One region of the Sphingomonas sp. GW821-FHT09B04 genome, then DNA from elsewhere that is predicted to be linked to it. Evidence: predicted binding sites of a transcription regulator. Region 1 holds the regulator's gene; each other region holds the start of a gene.
The links. Region 1 encodes LexA, which represses DNA repair genes until DNA is damaged. Its sites were predicted from a motif close to GTTCCNCNCTTGTTCT; they were not measured.

Region 1 (7,946 bases):
GCGTGCGCGGCTGGTTCGAGCGGCGCGAGGAGGGCTGGGGGTGGCGGTTCGCGCGTGGCGTGGGATCGCTGCTGCTGACGGGGCTGGTGGTCGAGATCGCGCTGACCCCGATCGCGCTGTTCCACTTCCACAAATCGGGCGTCTATGGCGCGCTGGCGAACATCGTCGCGATCCCGCTCACCACCTTCGTCATCATGCCGCTGGAGGCGGCGGCGCTGTTCTTCGACATTGCCGGTCTTGGAGCACCTTTCTGGTGGCTGACGGGGAAGGCGTTGCAGCTGCTGCTGTGGATCGCGCATGCCGCGGCGGGCGCGCCGGGGGCTCTGGCAATGCTGCCGGGGATGCCGGGCGGCGCCTATATGCTGATGGTGACGGGCGGGCTGTGGTTCGCGTTGTGGAAGACGCGGGCGCGGCTGGCGGGCGCGGTTCCTGCGGCGGCAGGGGCGGTGTGGGCGCTGGCTACGCCGATGCCCGATCTGCTGGTGACCGGCGATGGGCGCCACCTGGCGCTGCGCACGGCGAGCGGGGAAGTGGCGATACTGCGCGACCGGGCGGGCGACTATGTCCGCGACATGATGGCGGAGAATGGTGGGGTGGATGCCGAATTGCCCGCGCTGGCCGACCAGCAAGATGCGCGCTGCAGCCCGGACCTGTGCCTGATCGATGTCGAGCGCGCCGGGCAGCGCTGGCGGATCGCGGCGACGCGGAGCGGCTATCTGGTACCGTGGCGCGAGATGATGGCGGTGTGCCGATCGGCGGATATCGTGGTGGCGGACCGCAGGCTGCCACCGGGGTGTACGCCGAAATGGCTGAAGCTTGACCGCGCGATGCTGGCGAAGACCGGCGGGGTGGCGATTACGCTGGGGACGAAGCCGCAGGTGCGGACGGTGCGGCGGGCGGGCGCGCGGCATCCGTGGATCGAGGCTGAGCGGGTGATGGCGGCGCGTTCGGGTGGGACGTAACGGCGCCGGCGCAAGTTCCCCCCTTCAAGCGCCGGGTGAAGGTGCCTCGGGCCGATGGACGACATGGATCTTGTTGCCGTCAGGATCGCGCAGATAGGCGCCGTAATAGCCGGGCCCATAGTGCTCGCGCAGCCCCGGGGCTCCCGCGTCGGTTCCGCCGTGTCGCATGGCTTGCGCATGAGCCAGTTCGACCGCTTCGATCGAGGGCGCGAGGAAGGCGACCATGCTGCCGTTGCCGGGCGCGCACGGTTGTCCGTCGAATGGAAGATAGGTGTAGAAGCGGGGCAGGCCGGCGCCGCGTTCATGCCAGCACATCGATGGCGGTCCGCCGTCGGGGGTCACTGGCCGACGGGCAAGTCCGAGCGGGATCAGCACCGCATCATAGAAGGAAGCGGCGCGATCGAGATCGCTGACGCCGACGGTTATGTGGCTGAACATCGTCGCTCGATCAAATGCCGTTCACGATCGATGCGAGCACCCGCAGTTTCTCGTCGTTGCGGCGGTAGAATGTCCATTGTTTGATCCGCTTCGCCGTCACCAGACCGCATCCGTGCAGCACCCGCATATGCTCGCTGAGCGTGGATGCGCTGATGCCGAGCTTCTCCGCGATGAGCTGACCGCACACGCCATCTTCGATCAGATCGCCGTCCCGCTGCGGCGGAAAATGCGCGGTGGGCTCCTTGAGCCAGGCCAGGATTTGCAGCCGGCGATCATTACCCAAAGCGCGGAACAGGTCTGCATCGGTCATGTTGGGAGTTTGCCAATCAACGAAATGCGTGTCAATCAGGCGGTGGATCGGAGTTACGCCATGCCCAAATTGCCATTCTTCACAGCCGACATCTTCACCGACGTGCGCTTTGGCGGGAATCCGCTGGCGGTGGTGATGGGCGGCGACGCGCTGGACAGCGCAACGATGCAGGCGGTGGCCGCCGAGTTCAATCTGAGCGAAACCACCTTCGTTCTGCCGCCGGCCGATCCGGTGAACACGGCGCGTATCCGGATCTTCAACCGGACGGCCGAGATGGATTTTGCAGGGCATCCGATGGTCGGCACTGCCTTTATCCTCGCGGGTCAACAACCCGGCCTGACCGACGCGACGTTCGAGATACCCGCCGGGATCGTTCGCGTCAGCATCGAACGCAATGCCAAGGGGGCACCCGTTGCTGCCACGATCGCGGCACCGCAGCCGCTGAGTATCGGCGAGCCAATCGCGGTCGATGTCGTCGCGCAGACCCTGCAGTTGGAGGCCGGCGATGTGGTGACCGCAACGCATCCGCCGATCGTTGCGTCGAACGGCAACCCCTATGTCATCGTCGAACTGACCAGCGATGCGCTGGCACGCTGCGCGCCCGATCTTGCGGCATTCAGGGCAGCGCTGGCGGCTCATTCGCATCTCGGCAGCCGATTCTCGGTCCATGCCTATTGCAGGGAGGGGCGAACCCTTCGTGCCCGGATGTTCGCACCGCTGGCGGGGACGTGGGAAGATCCCGCAACCGGGAGCGCGAACGCGCCCCTTGCCTGCCTGTTGCTGTCATCCGAGCCGGATACCGCCGAAGCCAGCTTCCTGATCCATCAGGGTGTCGAGATGGGCAGGCCAAGCCTGCTGCACGTCGAGGCTCGTCGCTCACCTGAAGGCATTGTCGCAACCCTGCGTGGCGCGTGCGTGGCAGTTATGGAGGGAGAAATCAGCGTGTGACCGAGGCGGTTTCTCGGCCGAGCTCTCGTCCCTGCCGCGAAGTCGCGACGCGCTACTCCATCCCGGGGTAGCGGGCGAACTCCGGGAGATTGTGCGCTTCCTTCATCCAGCCGATGCGTTCGGCAATCTGGATATGTGCGCCCGCAGGGATGGCGTCGGGATCGTCGAGCGTTGCGACCTGCGTATCGACGATGCCAGGAAGGTTCTCCGCGTTGCGGTAGAACAGGCCGGTGCCGCACTTACCGCAGAAATAGCGGCGGCCATGTTCGGAGGAGGCATATTCATGCGGCTCGCCCTGCATGACCGTCAGCGCATCTTCCTGGAACATGGCCCAGCCGACCATCGGTGCGCCCGACGCGCGGCGGCAGTCGGTGCAGTGGCACAGCGCATGGTGCATCGGATCGCCGGTCAGCGTGTAGCGGATCGCGCCGCAATGGCAGCCGCCTTCGAGGGTGGTCATTCTTCTCTCCTGTCGCCGGTGGACATGCATAGGATAAGGGAGGCAGGCGTGCGCTCAATTACCCGTGCGGTAATACCACGCGGCCCCGCCATCCGGCGCGTCCGGGCCGATCATCCCACTCGGCCATCGATGGAAAGGGCGGCCGTAGCCGCCCTTTGGGTTCAGTAGCGCCGCAGCAGCCCGGCAAGCTTGCCCTGCACCCGCACCTGATCGGGGCGGTAGCGCTGTGCATCATAGGCGCGGTTGGCCGGATCGAGCCGGACCATGCTGCCTTCGTTGCGGAAATATTTGAGCGTCGCTTCGCTGTCCTCGATCAGCGCAACGACGATCTCGCCGTCACGCGCCGTCTCCTGACGGCGGATCAGCGCATAGTCGCCGTCGAAGATCCCGGCCTCGACCATCGAATCCCCGGCAACCTCCAGCGCATAATGTTCGCCCGAGCCGAGCAGGGCGGCGGGGACGGGGAGCATCGTCGAACCTTCAAGCGCCTCGATCGGCACGCCCGCGGCGATGCGGCCGTGAAGCGGGATCTCGATCACGTCGTTTGCGGGCTGCGGCGCCGGGCGGTTGAGCGTGACGACATTGCCCTTCGCAGGCGTCGCCTTTTTGGGCTCGCCGCGCTCGGGCAGCTTGAGCACCTCGAGCGCGCGCGCCCGGTTGGGCAGGCGGCGCAGGAAGCCGCGTTCCTCGAGCGCCGAGATCAGCCGGTGGACGCCCGATTTCGACTTGAGATCGAGCGCGTCCTTCATCTCCTCGAACGAAGGCGACACGCCGGTATCGTTCAAGCGGTCGGCGATGAAGCAGATCAGCTCATGCTGCTTCTTCGTAAGCATCGGACGTTCTCCATCTGGAACAGACATGGAACGTTTACGCCTTGTTCTTGTATGATGTCAAGGCGGCCGATTACCCGAAAGTGAGGATTTCTACCGAGTCGCCCGATTTCGCAGGCGGTGCATGGGGGATGCGGACGATCAGACAATCCGCGCGCGCGAGCGTGCGGAGCATCGAGCTGTCCTGGATCGCTGCAGCGACCACGCCGCCGTGGCCGTGCATGGCGCGCAGATAGTCGGCGCGGGGGCCGTTGGCTGGAAGCGGCTCGGCGAGCGTGGCGGTGCGGGTTTGGGGCAGCGGGTCGGTGGCGCCCGACAACCGCGCGATCAGGGGAAGCAGGAAGAGCCGGGCAGTGACGAAGGCCGAGACCGGATTGCCGGGGAGGCCGAGGACGATGGTATCGCCGAGGGTTCCGGCCATCATTGGTTTGCCGGGGCGGACCGCGACCTTCCAGAAATCGATTTGTGCGCCAGCCGCCAGCAGCGCCGGGCGGACGAGGTCGTGGTCGCCCACCGACGCGCCGCCGGTGGTGACCAGAATATCGGCGGAGACGCGCGCGAAGGCGGTGGCGAGCGCGTCGAGCCGGTCGGGCAGGATGCCGAGATCCTCGATCTCGACCGGAAGCCCGGCGAGCATGGCGGCGAGCATGACGCCGTTGCTCTCGGGCAACTGGCCGGGGTCAAGAGGGGCGCCGGGCGCGCGGAGCTCATCGCCCGTCGCCGCGATGGCGACGCGGACAGGGCGGCGAACGGGTAGCGCGGCGTGGCCCGCGACCGCGGCAAGTGCGATGCGCGCGGGCGTCAGGCGCTCGCCGGGCGCGATCAGCGGCTCGCCTGCAGCGAAGTCCAGCCCGGCTGCGCGCACGTTACTGCCGGTGCCACCGGGCCCTTCTCCGTCGAGGTGGAGGCGATCGCTCTCACGCCGCGCCTCTTCCTGGATCAGCACGGTATCGGCGCCGTCGGGCAGCGCCGCGCCGGTGAAGATACGCACTGCCTGATACGCGCCGACGATGCCCGCAAAGGGGCGGCCCGCAGCGCTTTCGCCGATCACATTCCACGGGCCGGGCAGATCGGCGAAGCGGATCGCATAGCCGTCCATCGCTGACAGCGGCTGTTCGGGCTGGGTGCGGGTCGCGGTCACGGGCGCCGCGGTCCAGCGGCCCACTGCGGCGTTCAGCGATACCGTCTCCACCGCGAGTGCCGGGGCGAGCGCGAGCAGGCGCTGTTGGGCATCGGCAACGGGAAGCAGATCGGCCATCGCGGTGGCGTTACCGCGCGGTTGCGGCGGGGTCTAGCGCGCCGGGCGTGCCGCTTCGGTCAGCCGCGCCATCTCGTGCGGGCGCAGCGCGATACGGAATTCGGCAACGTGGCGCGCGCCGTGACACTCGATCACGCGGATCGGCCAGCCGCCGATGCCGGGCAGCGAAAGCCACAACGAGGACAAAGGCGTGAATTCGGTATCGCTCTCAAACTCGGCGAGCGTACTGCTCAGGATGTTGAGCTGCGCGTTCCACCAGTTGACGCCTGACCGGACGTGGGTGGCGATGTCGAGCCGTAGCGCGTCCTTGACCGCTCCCAGTGCCGATGGCGCCTGATCCTGCACCGCCCCCATTGCCGCCGGCCCGCGCCGCTGGCTGGCGACCTTGCGCAACCAGGGCATCAGCAGTTGCCAGCCCAGTTCTTCGCCAAAGGCGATGCCGGCCTGGCCCTTTTCTGCCCAGCGGACTTCGCTCTGGATCGGGCGCAAGCCGTCCAGAGTCAGCTCGACCTGCGCGCCCGCGGTCAGAAGTGCGCGCGTTTCGACACCGATGCCCGTGGTCGACAGGTTGCGCGTCCAGGCGAAATCGACCTGATCGCCGTGGCGGATACACAGCCGCTGGCGGAGCTCGATGCGCGGCATTTCGCGGCGCTCGGCGGGAAGTGCGGCAAGGCAGCGGGCGAGGGCGCCGACCACGTCGAGCGGCTCGTCGAACCGGAAAGCGAGCGCGGCGGGGTCATGACCGACGATCGAACCATCGGCGACGAGACCGAAGGGCAGTTCGATCGTCGCCCGGTCGCCATTGGCGACAGGGCCAGAGACGGTGAGGGTTGCTCCGGCGGAGGTGAGGCGGTGAACGAAACAATTTCGCTCGCCCGCGCTGCCCAGCAGCAGCCGCGCAGGCGAGGCGTCCTCGACGGGTCCCGGCGGCGCATCAATCTCGCCGGACAGCGAGAAGATCGCCGATCGTGCCGGAAGTGTCATTGGATCCCCACCCTGTTGCAGGTGGAGACGATGCGCCCACGCGCCTCAAGAATGTCTGAGCGAGCAGGGTGGAGGGTCGGTTAACCTTCCGGATTTACCCAATCGCCCGACTTCCCGCCGGTCTTGGAGGCGAGGTGGATCCCCCCGATCGTCATGGTCTTATCGAGCGCCTTGGCCATGTCGTAGACGGTGAGCAGCGCAACCGAGACCGCGGTGAGCGCTTCCATCTCCACCCCGGTGCGACCGGTGAGCGCAACGGTCGCGGTGGCGGTGACCCCGGTCTCGTCGGGGATCAGGTCGAGGGTGATCTTCGTCAGCGCGAGCGGATGGCAGAGCGGGATCAGGTCGCTGGTCTTCTTTGCCGCCATGATCCCGGCGACGCGCGCGACCGAGAGGACGTCACCCTTTTTGACCAGCCCGTTGCGGATCGCGGCGGCGGCAGGTGTCGACATCGTGATGCGGCCGGTCGCAATCGCCTGACGCTGCGTTTCGGCCTTCGCACCCACATCGACCATGCGCGCGGCGCCGGTTTCGTCGAGATGGGTGAGGTCGCTCATCCCACCAGCGCCTGCGTCGCCGCTTCGACATCGTCTTGCCGCATCAGCGATTCGCCGATCAGGAAGCAGCGCACGCTATGTGCCGCCATGGCGTCGAGATCGGCGCGCGAGGTCAGGCCGCTCTCCGCGACGAAGGTACAGCCTTCGGGTGCACGGCCCACGAGTTCATAAGTGCGATCAAAAGAGACCGAGAAGTCCTTGAGATTGCGGTTATTGACCCCGATCAGCCGCGATCGCAGCGCGAGCGCGCGGTCCAGCTCGGCTTCGTCGTGCACCTCGACCAGCACGTCCATGCCGAGACCGATGGCGGCATCCTCGATCTCCGCCATCTGGGCATCCTCGAGCGCGGCGACGATGATCAGGATCGCGTCGGCGCCGATGCTGCGGGCTTCGAGAACCTGCCAGGGATCGATCATGAAATCCTTGCGGATCACCGGCAGGCCACAGGCGGCGCGCGCGGCGATGAGGTAATCCTCATGCCCCTGGAAGAATTCGGCATCGGTCAGCACCGACAGGCACGCCGCGCCGCCGGCCTCGTAAGCGCGGGCATGGGCGGGCGGATCGAAATCGGCGCGGATCAGACCCTTGGAAGGCGACGCTTTCTTGATCTCCGCAATCAGCCCGTAACCCTGCACCGCTTTGGCATCGAGCGCGGCGCGGAAGCCGCGTGGCGGGGTCTGGGCCAGCAGGCGGTCCTGCAAATTGCCGAGTGAGGTCGTGGCTTTGCGTTCGGCGACTTCGCGGCGCTTCACTTCGAGAATTTTATCGAGCGTGTTCATGCTGCGGCGATCCAGCAGTCGAGCAGCGCGTTGGCAAGCCCCTTGTCGATCGTCTCCGCCGCTTCCTCTGCGCCTGCGCGCAGATCCGCGGCTTCACCCGCGACCACCAGCGCGGCAGCCGCGTTGAGCAGCACCGCGTCGCGATAGGGGCCGTGTTCGCCCTGAAGCAGGCGGCGCAGCGCCGCCGCGTTCGTGCGGGCGTCGCCGCCGCGCAGGCTGATGAGCGGATGGGAGGGAAGTCCGGCATCGGCCGGGGTAATGCGTGCCGGCAGGCTGACGTCGCCGATGCTCACCACAAGGCTGCCGCCTTCAGGCGAAAGCTCGTCGAGACCTTCCTCACCCGAGACGATGGCGGCGGCCTTGACCCCGAGCTGTTCGAGCGCCTCGGCATAGATCGGCGCATAGTCGGGGCGGGCGATG
Region 2 (7,946 bases), on a different contig from region 1:
TAGGTACGCGCGTTCCCGAAATATCTTCGCTTACGCAGCAATGCCGCTTGCTCATCGTTGAGAAACGATGGCTGCAATGATCCACGAAAAAGCGCCTCGGCATACTCCGGCCAGATTGGCACGACCACCGCAGCACGCCCCTTCAAAGCGAAAATTGCCGGAGACACAAAGTCCTCAAGCGCGCCCAAGCCGGTTGCGGCATGCCGTCCATCGCCTGAACGCAACCCGATCTGATCACTCGCATTGCGGAAAAGTGGTGGCTCTTCAGGAAATTCGATGCCTGAGAGATCGCGAACCTGCGTGCGCATTAGCGACCAATTTCGTTCTGTAACAACCGAACCGAGGCATAGCTTTTCTAGCTTTCCGGATCGCGATGTAGACCCTGCCCGAGGCCTAAAACCGAGGTTCATCGCACGGCTTCTGGTGAGCACGTGCTCTGTCGTAGGGTTGACCTGCAGTACTCGCGGTTGATCGGTCGAAGCCTCACGCGCTGCCATCTCAAAGAGATGATCTACCGCAATCTCACACGCAGGATCGACTTCATTTGCAAATATATAGATGCGCAGAATACGATCACTTGTCTTAGGAGTCGCCCAAGAAGCGAAAGCAACGATCTCATTCTCCGCGCAAACGACAAGCCTTCGCCTCGGCGCGGTAGATGTCCCCTGAGAAATAGCGCTTCTAATGATGTCATCAGGCACCTCTTGAGAAGACAGGAAGCCCCTTACGCTGGCGACTTGATGCTGCGAAACCTCCCCAGCGGAGACGACCCTTCCCTGAAGTCTTACTTGATATGCCGTTGATTTACGCGCCGTGGCAGTATGCCGCTTACCGAATACATTCGGAGATATGATGTCCAGCTTATGCTTGGTACGAAACCACTCCGCACAGACCAAAATTGCCTTTTCAGAAGTGATGAACCCGTCAGCACCTTCCTCAATCGCCGTCGCAAGATGGGCGATATCGGATCGATCTTGGATCGTTAGCGCTCCATTCGCCCACCGATTTGGAAAAATGAGCGGTCCTAAGGTGTCAACGTATGTCGCCAACACAGCAGGCGCGGGCGACCTCAAGCGAGGCCAAGCTCTAGCGATTTCCAGGATCGGATCAGGTTTTTCTGCAGAGGTATTACGCTCTAACTCCGATACCAGTTCGCTAGAGACAGCCAAAGCTACCGAATTTCCTACGGCTGCCGCTAGAACACGACCAGCCCCCAGCGCATTGCTACGCCGTTTGGTGAGGTCGAAGAGGACGTTCAAGTCGATCAGGTAGAAAGGCTGTTCCGCAGCTGTAGAAAGGACCAAGCTGATCGCGGGGCCGTCGACGACACCATATGTCGCGAAATCGAGCAAACTTGGCGTATCAAGCTCCCTCACGCGCGTATAAATTACGCGGTTACGAGTACTCCCACCCGCCTTCTCACGTACCAGTCTAAATCCTTGATTCTTGTAAAATTCATTGGCATCTTCGAGATCAGAAGCCACTTCGACACGAATGCTCAAGAAAGAAATTTCCTCTGAGCGCTTCACAACTTCTTCGACTAGAGCTCGCCCAACCCCGCTTCGCCGGTAGTCAGGTGAAACATAGGTTTGGAAGATTCTGGCCTGAGGTGGAGTACCACCGAAAACAACGTACCCTGCCAGCTTATTGGATTTATTGTCGCAAGCGACGATAAGCCGTTGCTGCAACGCAAAGTCTTCATAAGCTCTCGCTGGCAAGAAGCCGAATGAGTTTCGCTCACCATCAGCGGCCTCGACGACTTTTGGGATGAACGCCGTCACGTCCATCTTTGAAGAAAGGAGGACAATGTCGTTCAACAGCTTCACTCCGCCGCCACACTCTCTCCCACCCTGCCCCGCTCCAACAACGGCGCAAGATACTTCCCCGTATAGCTGCGCGGCGCCTTCACCACGGTCTCGGGCGTGCCCTCGGCGACGATCTCGCCGCCCTTGACGCCGCCTTCGGGGCCGAGGTCGAGGATCCAGTCCGCCGTCTTGATGACGTCGAGATTATGCTCGATCACCACGACCGTATTGCCCTGCTCGACCAGCGCGTGGAGGACTTCGAGGAGCTTGCGGACGTCCTCGAAATGGAGGCCGGTGGTGGGCTCGTCGAGGATGTAGAGGGTCTGGCCGGTGGCTCTCCGGGCCAACTCCTTGGCGAGCTTGACGCGCTGCGCCTCGCCGCCCGACAGGGTCGTCGCCTGCTGGCCGACCTTGACATAGCCCAGGCCGACCTCCGCCAGCATCGCCATCTTGTCGCGGATCGGGGGGACGGCCTTGAAGAATTCGACCGCATCCTCGACCGTCATGTCGAGCACGTCGGCGATGCTCATCCCCTTGAACTTCACCTCCAGCGTCTCGCGGTTGTAGCGCTGGCCGTGGCAGACGTCGCAGGTGACGTAGACGTCGGGGAGGAAGTGCATCTCGATCTTGAGCAGGCCGTCGCCGGTGCACGCCTCGCACCGGCCGCCCTTGACGTTGAAGCTGAAGCGGCCGGGCTTGTAGCCGCGCGCCTGCGCCTCGGGCAGCCCGGCGAACCAGTCGCGGATGTTGGTGAAGGCGCCGGTATAGGTCGCCGGGTTGGAGCGCGGGGTGCGGCCGATCGGCGACTGATCGATGTCGATCACCTTGTCGAGATGCTCGAGCCCGGTGACCTTGTCATGCTTGCCCGCCAGCAGGCGCGCGCCGTTGAGCTGACGCGCGGCGGCGGCGTAGAGCGTGTCGATGGTGAAGCTCGACTTGCCCGAGCCGGACACGCCGGTGATGCAGGTGAAGGTGCCGAGCGGGATGCTCGCGGTGACGCCGGTCAAGTTGTTGGCGGTGGCGTTGTGGACGGTGAGCTTCTTGCCGGTGCCCTTGCGGCGCTTGGTGGGCAGCGGGACGGCGCGGCGGCCGGCGAGATAGTCGGCGGTGATGCTGTCGGTGCAGGCGAGGACCTGCTCGAAGCTGCCATGCGCGACGATCTGGCCGCCATGGACGCCCGCGCCGGGGCCCATGTCGATGACATAGTCGGCGGTGCGGATCGCGTCCTCGTCATGCTCGACGACGAGGACGGTGTTGCCGAGATCGCGCAGGCGGCGGAGCGTGGCGAGCAGCATGTCGTTGTCGCGCTGGTGCAGGCCGATGCTCGGCTCATCCAATACGTACAATACGCCGGACAATCCCGAACCTATTTGGCTCGCGAGGCGGATGCGCTGGCTCTCGCCGCCCGAGAGAGTGCCGCTGGTGCGGTTCAAGTTGAGATAGTCGAGGCCGACATTGTTGAGGAAGCCGAGCCGCTCGTCGATCTCCTTGAGGATGGCCTTGGCGATCTCCTGCTGCTGGCCGGTGAGGTCCTGCGGCAGATTGGCGAAGAAGGGCAGCGCGTCGGTGACCGACAGGCGGGTGACGCTGGAGATGTCGCGGCCGGCGATCTTGACCGCCAGCGCCTCGGGCTTGAGGCGCGCGCCCTCACAGGTCTCGCACGCGTGGCTCGCCTGGTACTTCGCCAGCTCCTCGCGCATCCACGCGCTCTCGGTCTGGAGCATGCGGCGGTTGAGATTGCCGATGACGCCCTCGAACGGCTTCTTCACGTCGTAGGACTTCTTGCCGTCGACGAAGGTGAGCGTGACGGGCTTGCCGCCGGTGCCGTGGAGGATGATCAGCTGGACCTCGCCCGGCAGGTCCTTCCACGGGGTGTCGAGGCTGAAGCCGAACTCGCGCGCGAGGCTGCCGAGGACCTGCATGTAATAGGGCGATGGCGGGTTGGACTTGGCCCAGGGGGCGACGGCACCCTTCTTGATCGTGAGATCGTGGTTGGGGACGACGAGGTCCTCGTCGAACACCAGCCGCTCGCCGAGGCCGTCGCACGCCGGGCATGCGCCCTGCGGGGCGTTGAACGAGAAGAGGCGCGGTTCGATCTCGGCGATGGTGAAGCCGCTGACCGGGCAGGCGAACTTCTCGGAGAAGACGATGCGGTTGTCGGGGATGCCGGTGCCCTTCATCGCGCCGCCGGTGACGTTTGTAGAGGCGATTGGCGTCTCGGCGACGAACTTCTGCGGGGCTTCCTGGACGCGGTTGCCGGTGAGGGCGTCGACGGTGGTGTCGACGAGGTCGATATAGGCGAGGCCATCGGCGAGCTTGAGCGCGGTCTCGAAGCTTTCGGCGAGGCGGGTGGCGATGTCGCCGCCGACGACGAGGCGGTCGACCACCACTTCGATGTCGTGCTTGTACTTCTTGTCGAGCGCGGGGGCGTCCTCGATCAGATAGGTCTCACCGTCGATGCGGACGCGCTGGAAGCCGGCCTTCTGCCACTCGAGCAGTTCCTTGCGGTACTCGCCCTTGCGCCCGCGCACGACGGGGGCGAGGAGGAGCATGCGCGTGCCCTCGGGCAGCGCGAGGACGCGGTCGACCATCTGGCTGACGGTCTGCGCGGCAATGGGGAGGCCGGTCGCAGGCGAATATGGGATGCCGACGCGCGCCCACAGCAGGCGCATATAATCGTAGATCTCGGTGACGGTCGCGACGGTCGAGCGCGGGTTGCGCGAGGTGGTCTTCTGCTCGATCGAGATGGCAGGGCTGAGGCCTTCAATGTGCTCGACATTGGGCTTCTGCATCATCTCGAGGAACTGGCGCGCATAGGCGCTGAGCGACTCGACATAGCGGCGCTGACCCTCGGCATAGATGGTGTCGAAGGCGAGCGAGGATTTGCCCGAACCCGACAGGCCGGTGATGACCGTGAGCGTGTCGCGCGGGATGTCGATGTCCACGCCCTTGAGGTTGTGCTCGCGCGCGCCGCGGACGGAGATATGGGTAAGACTCATGGGGCGTGGTTCTAGCTTTGTTCTTTAAGGGAAGCTAGGGGGGAGATAGGGAGGGCAAGTCCACGATGCGACCCCTCCCCTCACCCGCTGATGCAAAATCCGCCCGCGGGTTACTCAAGCATCAGGTATTTATTTGGTATCCAATAAGTACCTTGACGGAAAAGACCAATATAACGAAACTTTAGTTACACCCGAACAGAATCGGGGAAAACGGGGGACGCGATGAAGAAGCTCGTGGTTGCCGGCACGTCGATTATTCTTCTGGCGAGCGCCGCCGTCGCGCACGCATCCGAAACCGTCACCTATAGCTACGACGCCAAAGGGCGGCTGGTCAGGACCGTGCGGACCGGGACCGTGAACAATAACGTCACGACCGACTATGTGCACGACAAGGCCGACAATCGCACCCGCGTGACGACGATCAATTCGCCCAATCCACCGCCCTAGCGCTCCCGCGCATCAGGACGAGTTCATTCATTACCGGGGGATATCATGAAGGTTGAACGCGCACGCGTTTCGCGTCGATGGCTTGCGAGCACGGCACTTGGCACATTGGTTCCGGTCATGGCGCTGCTGCCAAGTGTCGCGCACGCGCAATCGACGGCCTATGCGCCCCCCGCGGCGCCGCCTGTGCGTAAGACCATGGACGAGAATGGCGTCGATCTGATCAGCGGACGGCTGGAGCAGAGTATCGCAACAGTGTCCGCCGGCCCAGGTGACGAAGGCGGGATATCCTACACCGCGAAGATCGACGGATCGTCGTTCGTCGACGATGAAGCGGCGCAAATCTATTTCTCAGAGTCGAGCACAATTTACTCGGTTATCATCGGCGGAAGGAGCACAAAATTCTCCCTGAACACCACGACAATGGTGATATCCGAAGTAGAGGCCAATGGAAATTCGTTAACCCGGGACGGTGCGACACTTACGTTCATCGATAAAAACGGAAAGACGTACATCTTTGACGGGGCGATGAATTTGGCGGCGAGCGGGCCGGGCCCTGATGGGCTGGACATGGGTGCGCTGACCCAGATCATTGAGACCAACGGCCGGACCAAGTCCTTCACCTATGCGAAGGTGGTGAAACCGATCATTCTCGGCTGGGGCCCCGGAACCCATCTCGCCGGCTACGCCGCCGTTCGCCGCCTGCAATCGATGCAAACCGGCACCGGCTGGATGATCAAGCCCGAATACACCAACGATTCCAGTGCCACGCTCGCCGACCTGGAGACATGGCGGCAGCCCAAGAAGGTAACCGCCTTCGACAATTCGATCGTGGGATGCGCATCATCCGCCAACAGTTGCGCGATGCCCTCGGGTTATGAATGGCCCACCCTCACCATCACGACCGACGCGCTGAGCCAGCGAACCTTTACCCGCCCCGATGGCGTACAGGAAATAACCACGACGTCCGGTCGCCTGTGGGTCGGTGACTCCGCCTTCTACTTCGCAGTCACCGGTTTCACGCCCGACGGCAAAATCTCTGCACTCCGCAACAACAACGTCGTCACAAACTACGCCTATGCGGACATCGCCGGCATCCAGACTACGTTGCGGACCACCCCCGCCGGCACCGAAACCTTCAAGTTCGACATCGCCAACAAACTGCTCAAGGAGCACACCAGCGCAACTGGCCGCACGACGCTCTATCAGTATGACGCCAACAAGCGACTGACCCGCGTCACCCACCCGGAAGGAAATTACGAGGAGAGCACCTACGACGCGCGCGGCAACGTCACCCAGTCGCGCAAGGTAGCCAAGCCCGGATCGGGCCTGGCGGACATCGTCACCTCGGCCAGCTTCGACACGACCTGCACCATCCGGGTGAAGTGCAACAAACCCAACTCAGTCACGGATGCGCGCGGCCAGGTGACGGACATCACCTATGACGCAACCCATGGCGGCGTTCTGACCGTCACCGCGCCGGCGGCGACCAGCGGCGGCGTACGCCCGCAGACGCGTTATAGCTATACGCTGATCGCCGGCGTCTATGAGCTAGCCGGCGTCTCGAACTGCCAGACGGGGGCGTCATGTGTCGGCACTGCGGATGAGATCATCACGACCATGGCCTATAATGGCAAGAGCATGACGGCATCGGTCACGACCGCCACCGGGAACGGCAGCGTCAGCAGCACAACGGCCTATGGTTATGACACGATCGGGAACGTCTCAAGCGTCGACGGACCGCTGAGCGGCACGAGCGACACGACGCGCTTCCGCTACAACGCCGGACGACAGCAGGTCGGGGCGATCGGCCCCGATCCCGATGGCGCAGGCCCGCGCACGCATATCGCGCTGCGTACCACCCGCAACGCCAAGGGCCAGATCGCGACCCAGCAGACCGGAACCGTCGCCAGTCAGAGCGACGGCGATTGGGCAGCATTTGCCGCGCTCACGACCGTCACCAGCAGTTATGATGCAACCACCAACGCCAAGATCCGCGAAACCGTGTCGGGAACTGCCGGCGACGTGAGCGTCACCCAGCTGAGCTACGACAGCAGCAACCGCCTGCGATGCACGGCGCAACGTATGAACCCGGCGGCCTGGGGATCGCTTCCTGCGGACGCGTGCACGCTCGGCACGACCGGCGGCGCCGGCCCGGATCGCATCGCGCGCAGCAGCTATGATGCGGACGACAGGATCGTGAAGGTCGAAACCGCCGTCGGCACCGCCGACGCGGCGGACGAGGTGACCACCACCTATACCGCCAATGGCAGGGTCGCGTCACTGACCGACGGGAAGAACAATCGGACCGACAACGCCTATGACGGCCATGACCGGCAGATCGCGACCTATTATCCCCATCCGTCGACGCCGGGTGTCAGTTCGACCACCGACCGCACCACGATCACCTATTTCCTGGCAGACAATGCGATCCATATCGGCCGGCGCGACGGGCACACCATCATCAGCGACTATGACAATCTCAACCGCCTCACGATGAAGCGGCTCTGGTCGTCGGGCGCGGGGGTCTATGAAACGACCACCTACAACCACGACCTGCTGGGACGTCCGACGACGACGACCAAGGGCAGCCAGACGCTGGGCTTCACGCACAATGCGCTAGGCCAGTTGATCAGCCAGACCGGGCCGCATGGGACCATCGGTTATAGCTATGACGCCGCAGGACGGCGCGCGACGA
Region 3 (7,946 bases), on a different contig from region 1:
AAGTTCCCGCACGTCTTCTTCGTCAATCTCGAGTTCCGCTGCTCTCTGAGAAAAGCGCTCCCACTCCGGAAATTGAGATACATACATGGAAACGCTTGACGAGTATCCATTGAACATTGCGGTAAGTGCGTCGGGCATCTCGCAGGAGTATTGAGCGCACATGACGCTACACGAAATATTGCTAAGGCCAATCTTAACAATACTGTCGTTAGATGAGATTTGCTCATGCAACTTCTTTATACTTGCAACTAATCGGCGATCGCAGTTCGAGTTTTCTAAGCCCTCGATCAGTTGATTGCCTGCGTCAACAATATGCTCTAACGCGTTTTCTACATTATTTTTGTCCTCCGGATTGATAGTAGGAGGCCTGCGCAGAATTTGTATTTTTCCGTCTGCAACAGAAAATTGAACCGGAGCGACCTGCTGTCGAGGAACGATCGACTCAAGGTCGCTGAAGCTCAACGACTGTTGGCGTGGATCTGCTGATACTTGCGACGAAGAGACAAGGTTATGAAGGATTTTTAGCGCGGTCGATACGGTGAGGTCTTCCTGAGAGAAGGTGTCTCTGATTTCCGCATTCATTTGGGACCGCATGCGTTCTGACATCGCGGTTAGCCTGAATGGTCGGTCCGAGACGGCTTCTAGTAGCTTACTGTCTTCAAAAATAGACGTAAGTGACTTCAAGAGCTCGCTTCGTGCAATATCCCACTCTGACGGTTTCAATGCCGCTTGGAGGCGATTGAAAACCGAAAACCTTATACGCATCTCCTCGAACCGCAACATAGTTGCGGCATACGTGTCTCGGTCTTGGGCATCCCGAAGAAACTTCGCCCGCATAGGGCGGTCAATTGAGTAGCGAAAGGAAAGTATTACAGCGTGGATATCTCGCGCGATTTCTGAAAATTCCATCGGATCCCCCAAAAGTATCAGCTCAAACATCCACCCAGCCGTTCAGCCTATCCCACCGACACAAAACTATCCATCACCCGCTTCCGGCCGCTCGTTTCGAACTCGATTTCCAGCTTGTTGCCTTCGATTTCGACGATTTCGCCGTAGCCGAACTTCTGGTGGAAGACGCGCATGCCCAGCGACAGGTCGTCGCGGCCCTTGTTGCCGAGGCTGACGGCGCTGGCGCGGCTTTCGACCACGCGCTTGGGGGCGGTGGTGAAGGTGGAGCTGGGGGCGGCGGCGCGTTGCCAGCCGGGGCCGCGGCTGCCGGATCGGGCGACATTCGCGAAGGGATCGGTATGCTCGCTCCAGTTGGCGCGCCACAGCGAGGCGCCGCCGGACATGGTCGATTCCTCCTCGACATGGTCCTTGGGCAGCTCGCCGACGAAGCGGCTGGGGATGCTGCTGGTCCACTGGCCGTAGATGCGGCGGTTGGCAGCGTGGAGGATGGTAGCGAGGCGGCGGGCGCGGGTGATCGCGACATAGGCGAGGCGGCGCTCCTCCTCCAGTGAGGCGAGGCCGCCTTCGTCGAGCGCGCGCTGGCTGGGGAAGATGCCTTCCTCCCATCCGACCAGGAACACGGTGTCGTATTCCAGGCCCTTGGCGGCGTGGATGGTCATGATCGTGACCTTGGGCTCGTCGGCGTTTGCGTCATTGTCCATGACGAGCGAGACGTGCTCGAGGAACGCGCCGAGGGTTTCGTATTCCTCCATGGCGCGGACGAGTTCGGAGAGGTTCTCGAGCCGGCCGGCGGCCTCGGCGGTGCGGTCCGCCTGCCACATCGCGGTGTAGCCGCTTTCGTCGAGGATGATCTGGGCGAGCTCGGTGTGCGGGAGGGCGCCGATGCGGGTGTCCGCTGCGTCGACGACGGCTCCTTCTTCGGGGGCGGCGCTCGAGTACATGTCGCGCCAGCGGGCGACGTCGCCGACGAAAGTGCCGAGCGCGCGGCGGGCCTGTGGTGTCAGCTCGTCGGTGTCGAGGATGCGCGCGGCAGCGAGGAGCAGGGGAATGCCCTCGGCGCGGGCGAGCTGGTGGATCTTGGCGATCGCCTTGTCGCCGAGACCGCGCTTGGGGACGTTGACGATGCGTTCGAAGGCGAGGTCGTCGGCGCCCTGATGGACGATGCGGAGATAGGCGAGCGCGTCGCGGATCTCGGCACGCTCGTAGAAGCGGAAGCCGCCGACGATGCGATAGGGCAGGCCGGTGGCGATGAAGCGATCCTCGAACTCGCGCGTCTGGTGCTGGGCGCGGACGAGGATGGCGAATTCGTCGAGAGACTTTCCGTCGCGGCGCTGAGCGCCCTCGATCTCGTCACCGACACGGCGGGCTTCCTCGGGGCCGTCCCACACGCCGACGACCTTGACCTTCTCGCCCGCGTCCTTCTCGGTCCACAGTTCCTTGCCGAGGCGGCCGCCATTATTGGCGATGACACCCGAGGCGGCGGCGAGGATGTGCGGGGTGGAGCGGTAATTCTGTTCGAGGCGGATGACCTTGGCGCCGGGGAAGTCCTTCTCGAACTTGAGGATATTCTCGACCTGCGCGCCGCGCCACGAATAGATCGACTGATCGTCGTCGCCGACGCAGCAGATGTTCTTGCGCTCCTGCGCGAGCAGGCGAAGCCAGAGATACTGGACGCTGTTGGTGTCCTGATACTCGTCGACCATGATGTAGCGGAAGCGCTGCTGATAGTGCTGGAGCACGTCGCGGTGGGTCTTGAGGATCGTCAGCATGTGCAGCAGCAGGTCGCCGAAGTCGCAGGCGTTGAGCGTGCGCAGCCGGTCCTGATACTGGGCGTAGAGCGACTGACCGCGGCCATTGGCGAACTGCTCGGACTCGCCGGCGTCGAGGTCCTTGGGGGTCAGGCCCTTGTTCTTCCACCCGTCGATCAGCCCGGCGAGCTGGCGTGCGGGCCAGCGCTTTTCGTCCAGATCGTTGGCGACGATGAGCTGCTTGATCAGGCGCAGCTGGTCGTCGGTGTCGAGGATGGTGAAGTTGTTCTGGAGCCCGACCAGCTCGGCATGGCGGCGCAGCATCTTGGCGCCGATCGCGTGGAAGGTGCCGAGCCAGGGCATCCCCTCGACCGCGTCGCCGACGAGGCCGCGGACCCGTTCGCGCATCTCGCGCGCGGCCTTGTTGGTGAAGGTGACGCTGAGGATCTCCGACGGATAGGCGCGGCGGGTCCAGAGCAGATGGGCGAGGCGCGCGGTGAGCGCGGCGGTCTTGCCGGTGCCGGCGCCGGCGAGGACGAGGACGGGGCCGTCGAGCGTGAGCACGGCTTCGCGCTGCGGGGCGTTGAGGCCGCGCAGATAGGGAGGATCGTCGGGGGAAGGTACGGGTACGGACATCGGTGAACAGGTAGAGAACGCGGGCGCCACGGGCAAGCTGGCATTGGCGGACGTCTTGGGTCATCATCGCGTCCGGGTGAGTAAGTTCTGCAGGAGGGACGATGCGGATCGGACGGCGAGAGGCGATCATCGGGGCGGCCACAGTCGCGCTGGCGGGCAGGCCCGGGCGGGTCATTGCGGCGGAGCCGGTCAATGTGCCGATCACCCTGACCGAGAGGCGAGTGCTGGTGAGCGGCTCGATCGGCGGAAAGGGGCCTTTGCCGCTGGCGATCGATACCGGTGGCGAGATGGGGCTGATCAAGAACGCGGTGGCGGAGCAGCTCGGCCTCAAGCGCATCGGCAAGCGGTGGCTGAATCTCGCGACGGGGCGGGACGAATTTTCGATCTTCGCGGCGCCGGAGGTCGTGCTGGGCGGGCAGGTCCGTCTGCCGGTGCTTGCGCTTGCGGGCGTGGACCGGAATCTCGGCGCGAGCGAGGCGGCATCGCTGCCCGCGCGCGTGCTGACGGTGGTCGATGGCGAGCTCGATTTCGACGCGGGCATGTGGCGGGTCCATGATGGCGGGCTGACCGACCGGACCGGCTGGACCCGGTATGAGAAGGGGATCGTCCAGCGCGGGGTGAGCGAGGATACGCGGTTCCTGTTCGCCAAGGCGGCGCTGAATGGCCGCAGCTTTCGGTTCGGGCTGGACACGGGCATGCCGAGCATGATGCGCATCTACCGCAAGACCGCCGAGGCGGCGGGGCTGTGGGACTCGCCGCGCTGGTCGCCGGGCGGGGAGGGCGGCAAGACGCGCTTCATCCGCCCCGAGACGCTGGAGATCGCGGGTATCACGATCCAGCGGCCGCTGGTGCAGATGCGCGAGGATGCGGATTGGAAGGAGTTCGATACCGGCCTGATCGGGCTGCCGCTGATCCGGCTATTCAATCTTGCGACGAGCAATGCGGACCGTGCGCTGTTCCTGAAGCGCAACGCCCAGAAGCCGCAGCCGATGCGCTACAATCGGGCGGGCATGTGGCTTGAGCGAGCGAAGGACGCGAAGGAGGTGTCGGTCGTGAACGTCGTCGGGCCGGGCAGCCCCGCGGACACGGCGGGTATCAAGGCCGGCGACCGGTTGTCAGGCATCCCGTTCGACACGCTGATCGATCGTACCAGCGAGCGGAGCGGCACAAGGCTGGCGTTCAACGTCGAGCGCGACGGCGCGACGCGATCGGTCGAGCTCGTGCTGGCTGATTTCCTGTAGCGCGCGGCAGACGCTTGAGGCAGGAGAGCGACATGTGGGACAAGATCAAAGGCCGTTTCGACAAGCGGCGTCTGTTGCTGATTGCGGCGCTGGCCGGGGTGGCGCTGTATGTCGGCTGGCGCACGGGCGGGTTCGATGGCCAGCCGGACGAGAAGCCGTGCGTGGCGGGCCGCAACGAGATCAAAGATGACAAGGGTAAGGTGGTGCAGGTGACCCGCACTACGTGCATCGACGAGAAGAAGTGACGGCGCGCAGACGCCGCACGATGGAGGAGTGATGGATGGACGCTGACCGGGCACGGCAACGCCGCGCGCTATGGGCGAGCTTTGTGGGTACGGGAATCGAATTCTACGATTTCTATATCTACGCGACCGCCGCGGCGTTGGTGTTCGGGAAGCTGTTCTTCACCGGTTCCGACTCGCAGACCCAGCTCTGGTCGTTTCTCACGCTTTCGATCGCCTTCTTCGCGCGCCCGGTGGGGGCAGCGGTGTTCGGTCACTATGGCGACCGGATCGGGCGCAAGGCGACATTGGTCGCATCGCTGCTGACGATGGGGATTTCGACGACGCTGGTGGCGTTCCTGCCATCCTATGCGACCGCCGGATGGATCGCGCCGGCGTTATTGTGCCTGTTGCGCTTCGGCCAGGGGTTCGGCCTCGGCGGCGAATGGGGCGGCGCAGCGTTGCTGGCAGTCGAGAATGCGCCGCCGGGATGGCGCGCCCGGTTCGGGTGCGCGCCGCAGATGGGGGCGCCCGCGGGGTTCATCGCCGCCAATGGACTGTTCTTGCTGCTGCTGTTGTGGATGACGCCCGACGAGTTCGCCGACTGGGGCTGGCGCATTCCGTTCCTGCTCTCTGCAGCGCTGGTCGCAGTGGGGCTGTGGGTGCGCCTGAAGCTGGGCGAGACGCCGGAGTTCAAGGCGAGCCTGGCCGAGGCGCCGCCGCCCAAGGTGCCGCTGGGCGAGGTGGTGACGCGGCACGGCGGTGCGCTGGTGGGCGGGACGATCGGTGCCGTCGCCTGCTTTGCGACCTATTATATCGCGACCGCCTTTCTGCTCGGCTGGGGCACCAAGTCGCTGGGCTATTCGATGCACGATTTCCTGAGCGTGCAGCTGGTGGCGATCCTGTTCATGGCGGGCGGCATCTACCTCGCCGCATGGCTGGCCGACGCGAAATACGACCCGCGCCGTGTGCTGGCGGGCGGGTGCGTGCTGGTCGCCGCGAGCGGGTTTGTGATCGCTCCGCTGATGGCCGCGGGGCTGGCCGGAGTGTTCATCTTCCTGTCGCTGCTGCTGTTCGCGATGGGGTTCGTCTATGGCCCGCTGAGCGCCTGGCTGACCGATCTGTTTCCGCCGCGGGTGCGGTATACCGGCGCGTCGATGACCTTCAACATCGCGGGCGTGATCGGCGGCGGACTGACGCCGTTCTTCGCGCAGACGCTGGCGCTCAAGGGCGGGCTGGCGCCGGTTGGCTGGTATCTGAGCGCTGCGGCGGTGCTGAGTCTGGTGGCGCTGGTCGCGCTGCGGCCGAAGGCGAACTAGACCGCGCGCAAGAGCGTGAGTTTGGCCTTGCCGTGCACGCGCTCGGCATCGATTTCGAAGCCTGCGACCTCAATCACTTCGGCCTTCGCTGTTTCGATGCTCACCCAGGTGGCCGGACCGGTCCAGCCAAGGCGGGCGAGCTTGTCGAGCGCGACGGATCCGGCGCCGGTGCCGTAGGGCGGGTCCATCAGGATCACGTCCATCGGTTTGGGCGCAGGGCCGAGCGCGAGGACCGAGGTGGCACGAATGTCCGCGCGGACGCCGAGCTTCTCAGCATTGGCGCGCAAGGCGTCGAGCGCGGCGCGATCCTGCTCGACGAACAGGCACGAGGCGGCGCCACGCGACAGCGCCTCCAGCCCCAGCGCGCCCGAACCGGCGAAGAAATCGGCGACGGCGAGATCCTCGAAGCTGCCGACGCGGCTGGTGAGCATCGAGAACAACGTCTCGCGCATCCGATCGGCGGTAGGACGCGTGGCGTCGCCTTTGGGTGCGACGAGCGGGCGGCCGCGCCATTGACCAGCGATGATCCTCATTTGCGGGGTCCCCGCTTTGTGGGGGCGCCGCGCTTCGCTGGCGGTCGCGGGCCGCGATCACTCGGGCGATAGGACCGTTTGGGGCGATCAAGCAGCGGACCGGCATCGTCGTCGATGCGGGGCGCCGGCTTCTTGAACGGTTTCCCCTTCGCGCTTGCCGGGGCCGCAGATGAAGGGCGATCGTCTCCGGCCCTGGCGGCCGCGCTACGCGCAGCATTGAGCCGCTGGCGTTGTCCGAAACCTGAGGTCTTCTTCACGAGCGGCTTGCCTGTGCCGCCACTTGCGTTTTCGGGCCGGTCGCTACCACGTGCGTTGCCGGGCCGGCCGGGGCCGCGTGCGCTGTCAGGCCGGTCGCTGCCGCGCGCGTTCTCGGGGCGACCGCCGCCACGTGTGTTGTCGGGCCGGCCACTGCCGCGCGCGTTCTCGGACCGGCCGCTGCCGGCGTGTGACCGTGCGGCGCCGGACGAGGTCGTGCGTCCTTGCGCCGGTCTCGCTTGCCTCGCGCCGCTGCGATCACCGCGTTTCGCATCGCGGTCGCCGTCGCGGGGAGGAACGGGAGCCGAAGCCTTGCGGCGTTCGGCACGGTTTAGCGGTTCTGCGGCAGCATCTGCCGCCTCCGGCGCAGCCTCGGCCTTCAGCGCCTTGGGCTTGTTCGACAATTGCAGGTTCGACGCAATCTTTCCGCCGTTCGGTCCGGCGAGCGCCTTACGGAACAGGATCAGGTCATGCTGGCGGACCTCATCGACGTCGCCGGGGAGCATGTCGTCGAGGTGAAAGGGGCCGTAGCGGGTGCGGATCAGGCGGCTGACCTTGAGTCCGAGATGCTCGAGCACGCGGCGAACTTCGCGGTTCTTACCCTCGGTCAGGGTAAGCTCGATCCACACATTCGCGCCGGTGCGGCGTTCGAGATTGGCGTTGATCGGGCCGTAGCGCACCCCCTCGATCTCGATGCCGAGCATCAGGTCTTCGAGCTGGGCCTGACTGACCTCTCCATAAGCGCGCGCGCGGTAGCTGCGCTCGACCCCGGTGGCGGGCAGCTCGAGCTGGCGCTTGAGCTCGCCGTCGGTGGTCATCAGCAACAACCCCTCGGTCGCAAGGTCGAGGCGGCCGACGGGAATGACCCGCGGCAAGCCGTTGGGCAGCCGGTCGTAGATGGTCGGGCGGCCGGCGGGGTCGCGCTCGGCGGTGAGCAGGCCCGCGGGCTTGTGGTAGCGGAACAGGCGCGCGGGTGCCGCAGCGGCAACCGGCTCACCGTCGACGGTGACGCCGTGCAGCGAGGTCAGAACGGTCGCGGGGGTGGTGAGGATTTCACCGTCGATCGCGACGCGACCTTCGGCGA
Region 4 (7,946 bases), on a different contig from region 1:
CCGCCGTCAGCCGCTCGCTGCGGCCCCAGCGGACGCCGGTGAAATAGAGCAGGCTCGACCCCGGCTCGACCAGAATCGCGCCGATGCCGTTGGCCTTCATCAACGCCTGCGCACGTGCCAATCGCGCGCGGCGTTCCTCCGGGCCGATCGGGACCGCATCGGCGGTGATGTTTTTTAAGTCGGGAACAGAGGGTTCGCCCGTCTGAAGGACTCTAGCATGAGCAACAAAGGGGGCCGCAGCGGCAGCGGCGAGAAGCGATCGGCGGGAGAAGTTCATGGTCGCTAGCGATACGGCTCTTGACCCGCAGGCCGCAATCCCCTGTCTAGGCGCCGCAACGAGGGGAGCCCAATGGCCAAGAAACTGACGACATATATCCTGATCGCGCTGGTATTGGGCGCGATTGTGGGCCTCGGGCTCCATTACGGCGTTCATCAGAGCTATGGCGCCGATTCGGCTGGCGCCGAGACGCAGCTCAAGAAGCTCGCCGACTATTTCTCGATCATCACCGCGATCTTCCTCAACCTGATCAAGATGATCATCGCGCCGCTGGTCTTCGCGACCCTCGTCTCGGGCATCGCGCATATGGGCGATACCGCAGCGCTGGGGCGCGTCGGTGGGCGCGCGGTCGCGTGGTTCATCTGCGCAAGCCTCGTCTCGCTCACCCTGGGCCTCATCCTCGTCAACCTGTTCCAGCCTGGTGTCGGACTCAACTTCCCGCTGCCTCCGGTCGATGCCACGAGCGGCGTCGATAAGGTCGCGTTCAACCTCAAGGACTTCTTCACCCACGTTTTCCCGAAATCGGGAATCGAGGCGATGGCGAAGAACGAGATCCTGCAGATCGTCGTCTTCTCGCTGTTCATCGGCGTCGCGATCACCGCGGTCGGCGAGAAAGCCAAGCCGCTGGTCAGTGCGGTCGAGGCGCTGGTCCATGTGATGCTCCAGGTAACCAACTACGTCATGCGTTTCGCGCCGATCGCAGTGTTCGCGGCGGTGGCGGCGACGCTGGCGGAGCGTGGTCCGGCGATCATCGGCAACCTCGCCTATTTCATGGGCACCTTCTATCTTGGTATGCTGATCCTGTGGGCGCTGCTGATCGGCGTTTGCTATCTGATCGTCGGCAAGCGGACCACGCTGCTGGTCCGCTACATCCGCGACCCCCTGCTCCTCGCCTTCTCGACTGCCTCGTCCGAAGCCGCCTATCCGCGCACGCTGGAGGCGCTCGACCGCTTCGGCGTGCCGCCGCGCATCGCCAGCTTCGTGCTGCCGCTGGGCTACAGCTTCAACCTCGACGGCTCGATGATCTACATGACCTTCGCGACGATCTTCATCGCACAGGCTTATGGCATCGACCTGACCCTGGGTCAGGAAATCACGATGCTGCTGGTGCTGATGGTCACCAGCAAGGGCATCGCCGGCGTGCCGCGCGCCAGCCTGGTCGTCATCGCGGCGACGCTCGGCTTCTTCGACATCCCCGAAGCGGGCCTGCTGTTGATCCTCGGTATCGACCATTTCCTCGACATGGGCCGCTCGGCGACCAACGTCGTCGGCAATGCGGTGGCGAGCGCGGTCGTCGCGAAGTGGGAAGGCGGGCGTCTCGACCCGATCGAACCCGCCGATGTCGAACCGCCGCACGCCCCGACGGGCGGCGGGCCGCTGGAGGACGTGCAGAGCTTCAGCGAGGTCGGCGAGCACCCGCCAAAGCATCAGGCATAGGCATAGGGTCCGCCTGCGACGAGCGCGGCCTGATAGGCAGGCCGCGCATGGACCTTCGCCAGCCACGCAATCGTTGCCGGGCGTGAGGCATCCAGCCCCGCCCGGCTTCGCGCCGCCTCCAGCGGAAAGCTCATCATCACATCCGCGGCACTGAAATCGTCGCCCGCGAACCAGTCATGTTCGGTCAAATGCGCCTCGACATAGTCGAGGTGCACATCGATCATCGGCTGGATCTTCCTCTGCGCGGTCTTGCCGAGCAGCGGCACGCGCCCGAGCACAAGCTTGACCAGCAGCGGCGGCATCAACGAACCCTCCGCATAGTGCAGGAAGTGCCGGTAGCGCAGCACGGCGTCGCGATGCGCTGGCGGGCCGAGCCGGCCATCGGCTTTCTCCACCAGATACTCGATGATCGCCCCCGTCTCGGCGACCGTCCGGCCCTGTCCGCCATCGGCGTCGTCGTCGACGATCACCGGCGACTTGCCGAGCGGATGCACCGCGCGCAGCTCCGGCGGGGCAAGCATTGTAGCCTTGTTCCGCTCATAGCGCCGGATTGAATAGTGCAGCCCCAGTTCCTCAAGCAGCCACAGGACGCGCTGCGATCGCGAATTCTCGAGGTGATGGACGGTGATCATTGGCGGGCTTCCTCGCTGACATCCACCGAACCTGCGTCGTTCCGGCACCGATGGCCAGCAGCAAATCAGGCAAAGACGAGGCTATCGCTAACCGTGTTCAATGGCTGCCCATTGCAGGTTGGCGGGAATGAAAGCGCGGCGGCAGCGGATTATGCCCCGCGCGACAGTGTCTCGTCGTGGCGTAGCGTCAGGACCTCGACGCCAGTCCCGGTGACCGCAACCGTGTGCTCGAACTGCGCGGAAAGCTTGCCGTCGTTCGTCACCACGGTCCATTCGTCGTCCAGTGTCGAGACCTTGCGGGTGCCCTGATTGATCATCGGTTCGATGGTGAAGACCATCCCCTCGCGGAGCTGCATGCCCGTTCCTCGCCGCCCGAAGTTGAGCACTGATGGTTCCTCATGCATCTCGCGGCCAATGCCGTGCCCGCAATAGTCGCGCACGACCGAATAGCCGTTCCCCTTGGCATGGCGCTCGATCGCGAAGCCGATATCACCCAGATATGCGCCCGGCCGTACCTGTTCGATGCCCTTCCACATCGCTTCTTGCGCAACCCGCACCAATCGTCGTGCCGCCGGCGAAACGGCGCCGACCAGAAAGGTCTTGCTCGAATCCGCGATGAAGCCGTTCTTCTCGAGCGTGATATCGAGATTGATGATGTCGCCGTCGCGGATCATTGCCCCATCATCGGGAATGCCGTGGCAGACGACGTGATTGATCGAGCAGTTCAGGACATATTTGAAGCCGTATTGTCCCTTGCTCGCAGGGCGCGCCGCGAGGTCGGTCGTGATGAAGCGTTCGACCAGATCGTTGACCTGCATCGTCGACATGCCGGCGAGCTGCTGCCCGTCCAGCATCTCGAACACCGACGCCAGCAGCTTGCCTGAAATGCGCATCAGCGCAAGTTCGTCGGGGGTCTTTACCATTTCAGGCTGCCACTGCATCCGGGACCCCAATCTCTGCCGCAGCAAGCTGCATCTTCACGATATCGCTGAAGGACAGCGTCGGACTGGCTTCGGCGAGCATGCCGATCTTCATCCAGAATTCCGCCTGTGCATTGATGGACCGGCACATCACGGCGCTGGCCCGGCGGATTTCCTCGTGCAGTTGCTCGTCGATCTTCACGATGCCCATAGGATCCTCGGCTCTTGATGAATATACGAAATATATACGAATCATATATTCGTCGGTCAATCCACCAAAGCCGAAAGGTCCGGCGCGTGGGGCGCCGGACCTTCCGATGGGAACCAGTCCCGTGACCGCCGCCGTTCGTCACGAGACGGCGCGGCCCAATCCTGTCATCGTGGGCTGTTCACCTCAAAAGTAGCGAACGTTGCCCACAGCGCGTACGATCAATCCTCGCCATCGTCCTCGGCGTCCGGACCGGTCATCATCTCTTCGGCGACCTGCGCGGTGCGGTTACGGATTGCGACTTCGATCCGCGAGCAAACCTCGGGATTCTCCTTGAGGAAGGTCTTGGAGTTTTCACGCCCCTGCCCGATGCGGATGCTGTCATAGCTGAACCAGGCACCCGCCTTTTCGACCAGCCCCGCCTTGACGCCGAGGTCGAGGATTTCGCCGATCTTCGAGATGCCTTCACCGTACATGATGTCGAATTCGACTTGCTTGAACGGTGGGGCGACCTTGTTCTTCACCACCTTCACGCGGGTCGCGTTGCCGACGATATCGTCGCGGTCCTTGATCTGGCCGGTGCGGCGGATGTCGAGGCGGACCGAAGCGTAGAATTTCAGTGCGTTGCCGCCGGTCGTGGTTTCCGGGTTGCCGTACATCACGCCGATCTTCATGCGCAGCTGGTTGATGAAGATCACCATGCAGCGCGAGCGGCTGATCGAACCGGTCAGCTTGCGCAGCGACTGCGACATCAGGCGCGCCTGAAGGCCGACATGGCTGTCGCCCATCTCACCCTCGATCTCCGCACGGGGAACCAGCGCTGCGACCGAGTCGACCACCAGCACGTCGATCGCATTCGAACGCACCAGCGTATCGACGATCTCCAGCGCCTGCTCGCCAGTGTCGGGCTGCGAGACGATCAGCTCGTCGATGTTGACGCCCAGCTTCTTGGCATAGACCGGATCGAGCGCATGCTCCGCATCGACGAACGCAGCGACGCCGCCCGTGCGCTGCGCTTCGGCGATGACGTGCAGCGCCAAGGTGGTCTTGCCCGAGCTTTCGGGGCCATAAACCTCAATCACGCGGCCGCGCGGCAGGCCGCCGACGCCCAGCGCGATGTCGAGCCCGAGCGAACCGGTCGAGATCACTTCGACCTGCATCGTCTCCTTCGAGCCGAGCCGCATTGCACTGCCCTTGCCGAACGCGCGGTCGATCTGCGCGAGTGCGGCGTCGAGCGCCTTCTGTTTATCCGAAGAAATCGCCATGTTTCCGTCGATCACCTTGAGGGAAGCTGCCATCCGAAGTCTCCGTCGCTAGAGGCTTTACGCCCAGCCTTCAACAGGCCTGTCATCACATTGTTGTCGGTTGTGTATAGCGTTTGTTCTACCAGAACAAGAGAAGAACGATCTTTTTTTGTTCTCATTCTTGCAGAGGAACGTAATGACCGATCCGACACGCTGCCGCTGGGCGGAGAGCAACCCGCTGGACACCGCCTATCACGACGCCGAATGGGGCGTTCCCGTCCGCGATTCACGGCTGCTATGGGAAACCCTGATGCTCGAGGGCTTCCAGGCTGGCCTGTCCTGGTCGACGATCCTGAAGAAGCGCGCCGGGTTTCATGCCGCCTTCGCCGGATGGGATCCCGCAAAGGTCGCAGCGTTCGGCCCGGCGGATGTCGAACGCCTGATGGCCGACCCCGGGATCGTTCGGGCCCGCGCCAAGATCGAGGCAACGATCGGCAATGCCCGCGCCTATCTCGCCTTCGCCGAGCGGGGCGAGGGGTTTGGCGACTGGGCATGGGGGCTTGCCGGCGGCACAACCGTGAAGGGCGACGGTGAGGCCGTTCCCGCGAAAACTGAAACCTCCGAAGCGATCTCTAAAGCGCTCAAGGCGAAGGGCTTCAAATTTGTAGGGCCGGTGATCGTCTATGCCTGGATGCAGGCGGTCGGCATGGTCAACGACCACGCCAGCGACTGTTTTCGTCGCGATCAGGTGTAGCGATCGCCAGTAAGGCCCCTAGGTCTCTAGAGCCGTCACCCCGGCCTTGTGCCGGGGTCCACTTTGCCTTTCCGGCTGAGAGAAGCCTCTTGCTTACCCCTTGTTTCCCGGTGGACCCCGGCACAAGGCCGGGGTGACAGAGAACGGGGAGAAGCCGAATGCGCTCTGCTTCGATCGCACTTGACCTCACCCATTTCACGTAACATTTAATGTTGCATGATTCGCGACAGCCGCCTTTCGGGGGTTCTCCACCTCCTGTTACACCTTGCCGAGAGCAAGGGGCCGGTGCCCTCCGAGACCCTCGCCAAGGCGATGGATACCAACCCCGCGGTGATTCGCCGCACCCTCGCCGGGTTGCGTGAGCGCGGCCATGTGCGATCGGAAAAGGGGCATGGTGGTGGCTGGACGCTCATCCGCCGTCTCGACGAACTGACCCTTCACGACGTCTATGAAGCGTTGGGGCGCCCTGCCCTGCTCGCGATCGGCAATCGGTCGCAGGCGCCGCAATGTCTGGTCGAACAGGCGGTCAACGCTGCGCTGGACGAGACGTTCGACGCCGCCGAGGCGCTGCTGCTCGAGCGGCTGCGCGGCGTGACGCTCGCCGATCTCGACACCGATTTCCGTGCCCGCTTCGCCGCGCGCGCTACCCCTTGCGAGAAGGTTCCTCCCCATGGCCGCTAGTGGCGAACAGCAATTCCTCGACAAGTTCGCCGACCCGCAAGCGGTCGCCAACTATGCCGAGAACCCGCCGCGCTATGTGCCGGGTTTCTCGGACCTTCACCGCATGACCGGCATTCTGCTCGCCGAGCATGTGCCGGACGATGCCCATATCCTCGTACTGGGCGCAGGCGGCGGGCTGGAACTCACGGCATTGGCCGCCGCCTATCCCGGTTGGCGGTTCACCGGAGTAGACCCCGCGGGCGCGATGCTCGATCTCGCCGCGCGCATGCTCGGCCCGAATGCGCACCGCGCGAACCTGATCGAGGGCTATATCGATGACGCCCCGCCCGGCCCGTTCGACGGCGCGGTGTGCCTGCTCACGCTCCACTTCCTCGGCGTGGAGGAGCGCACCCGCACCGCCGCAGCGATCCGCGAACGGTTAAAGGCCGGCGCGCCCTTCGTCGCCGCGCATGGCAGCTATCCGCAGGATGAAACGCGGGAGCGCTGGCTCGATCGCTATGCCGCCTTCGCCATCGCCTCGGGTGCGGTTCCCGAACAAGCCTATGGCGCGCGCGATGCGGTCAGCAAGGCGGTCAATATGCTCTCCCCCGAACAGGATGAGGCGGTGCTGCGCGCTGCAGGGTTCGACGACGTGACGCTCTTCTACGCCGCTTTCACCTGGCGCGGCTGGGTGGGGTACGCCTGACGCTTGCCCTGCCCGTCCGTTCGCGCGATCCTGCGCAGCCATGAGCCATGATCTCTCCGCTTTCATCGCCGCCTTGCCCAAGGCCGAGCTGCATCTGCATATCGAGGGCAGCCTCGAGCCCGAGCTGATGTTCGCGCTGGCGAAGCGGAACAAGGTCGCCATCCCGTTCGACAGCGTCGAGGCGGTGCGCGCGGCATACAGCTTCAACCGCCTGCAGGACTTTCTGGACATCTATTATGCCGGGGCGGACGTGCTACGCACCGAACAGGATTTCTACGACCTCGCGGACGCATATTTTGCCCGAGCCGCGGCAGACGGTGTGGTCCATACCGAGATCTTCTTCGATCCGCAGACGCACACCGATCGCGGTATCCCGTTTCAGGTCGTTGCCGACGGGTTGTTTGCGGCGATGCGTGACGCGGAGGGTCGGCATGGCCTCAGTTCCAAACTGATCCTGTGCTTCCTGCGCCATCTGGATGAGGAGGCAGCGTTCGCGACGCTGAAGGCCGCCGATCCCTGGCTCGACCGGATTGAAGGAGTCGGGCTCGATTCGTCCGAAGTCGGACATCCGCCGGAGAAGTTCGCCCGCGTTTTTGCCGCCGCGGGCGACCTTGGCCTCAAGCGCGTCGCCCATGCCGGCGAGGAAGGCCCGCCCGACTATATCTGGCAAGCGCTGGACCTGCTGCAGATCGACAGGCTCGACCATGGCAACCGCAGCCTTGAGGATCCAGCGCTGGTCGCGCGGCTGGCGGATGAGGGGATGACGCTCACCGTCTGCCCGCTCTCCAACCATAAATTATGCGTGGTCGACGATCTGGCCAATCACCCGATCGACCGGATGCTGGCTGAAGGGTTGCGCGCGACGATCAACTCGGACGATCCCGCCTATTTCGGGGGTTATGTCGCCGACAATTATCGCGCGGTCGCCGCGGCACGTGGCCTCGGCAAGGCGGAACTTGCAGCACTGGCGCGCAACAGCTTCACCGGATCATTCCTCGATGACGATGCCAAGGCGGCACATCTCGCCCGGCTCGACGCATTCGTGGCGGCGAACTGATGCCGGTCTTCACGCCGATCTCGCACGAGCAGTTCGTCGCCGATGTCCTCG

Region 2: the regulator LexA is predicted to act here: its motif matches at 4,813-4,828, upstream of uvrA (excinuclease ABC subunit UvrA).
Region 3: the regulator LexA is predicted to act here: its motif matches at 3,297-3,312, upstream of AC07NK_RS13755 (ATP-dependent helicase).
Region 4: the regulator LexA is predicted to act here: its motif matches at 4,863-4,878, upstream of recA (recombinase RecA).

The regions. Positions count from the first base shown of each region.
Region 1 is NZ_JBWKPO010000003.1:357,228-365,173, forward strand. It holds gene AC07NK_RS11225 (ComEC/Rec2 family competence protein) at 1-962, shown strand, start outside; gene AC07NK_RS11230 (VOC family protein) at 987-1,400, opposite strand; gene AC07NK_RS11235 (ArsR/SmtB family transcription factor) at 1,411-1,710, opposite strand; gene AC07NK_RS11240 (PhzF family phenazine biosynthesis protein) at 1,660-2,658, shown strand; gene AC07NK_RS11245 (GFA family protein) at 2,711-3,118, opposite strand; gene lexA (transcriptional repressor LexA) at 3,280-3,951, opposite strand; gene AC07NK_RS11255 (molybdopterin molybdotransferase MoeA) at 4,022-5,206, opposite strand; gene AC07NK_RS11260 (PilZ domain-containing protein) at 5,240-6,190, opposite strand; gene moaC (cyclic pyranopterin monophosphate synthase MoaC) at 6,271-6,747, opposite strand; gene trpC (indole-3-glycerol phosphate synthase TrpC) at 6,744-7,526, opposite strand; gene trpD (anthranilate phosphoribosyltransferase) at 7,523-7,946, opposite strand, start outside.
Region 2 is NZ_JBWKPO010000005.1:322,730-330,675, reverse strand. It holds gene AC07NK_RS17265 (GNAT family N-acetyltransferase) at 1-1,817, opposite strand, end outside; gene uvrA (excinuclease ABC subunit UvrA) at 1,823-4,804, opposite strand; gene AC07NK_RS17255 (hypothetical protein) at 5,027-5,251, shown strand; gene AC07NK_RS17250 (RHS repeat-associated core domain-containing protein) at 5,369-7,946, shown strand, end outside.
Region 3 is NZ_JBWKPO010000004.1:171,808-179,753, forward strand. It holds gene AC07NK_RS13750 (hypothetical protein) at 1-939, opposite strand, end outside; gene AC07NK_RS13755 (ATP-dependent helicase) at 957-3,293, opposite strand; gene AC07NK_RS13760 (aspartyl protease family protein) at 3,395-4,534, shown strand; gene AC07NK_RS13765 (hypothetical protein) at 4,567-4,779, shown strand; gene AC07NK_RS13770 (MFS transporter) at 4,815-6,074, shown strand; gene rsmD (16S rRNA (guanine(966)-N(2))-methyltransferase RsmD) at 6,071-6,607, opposite strand; gene AC07NK_RS13780 (pseudouridine synthase) at 6,604-7,946, opposite strand, start outside.
Region 4 is NZ_JBWKPO010000004.1:223,889-231,834, reverse strand. It holds gene AC07NK_RS14045 (M24 family metallopeptidase) at 1-277, opposite strand, end outside; gene AC07NK_RS14040 (dicarboxylate/amino acid:cation symporter) at 350-1,714, shown strand; gene AC07NK_RS14035 (glutathione S-transferase family protein) at 1,705-2,346, opposite strand; gene map (type I methionyl aminopeptidase) at 2,496-3,269, opposite strand; gene AC07NK_RS14025 (ParD-like family protein) at 3,271-3,477, opposite strand; gene recA (recombinase RecA) at 3,696-4,772, opposite strand; gene AC07NK_RS14015 (DNA-3-methyladenine glycosylase I) at 4,915-5,472, shown strand; gene AC07NK_RS14010 (Rrf2 family transcriptional regulator) at 5,689-6,153, shown strand; gene AC07NK_RS14005 (class I SAM-dependent methyltransferase) at 6,143-6,838, shown strand; gene AC07NK_RS14000 (adenosine deaminase) at 6,879-7,895, shown strand; gene AC07NK_RS13995 (phosphoribosyltransferase) at 7,895-7,946, shown strand, end outside.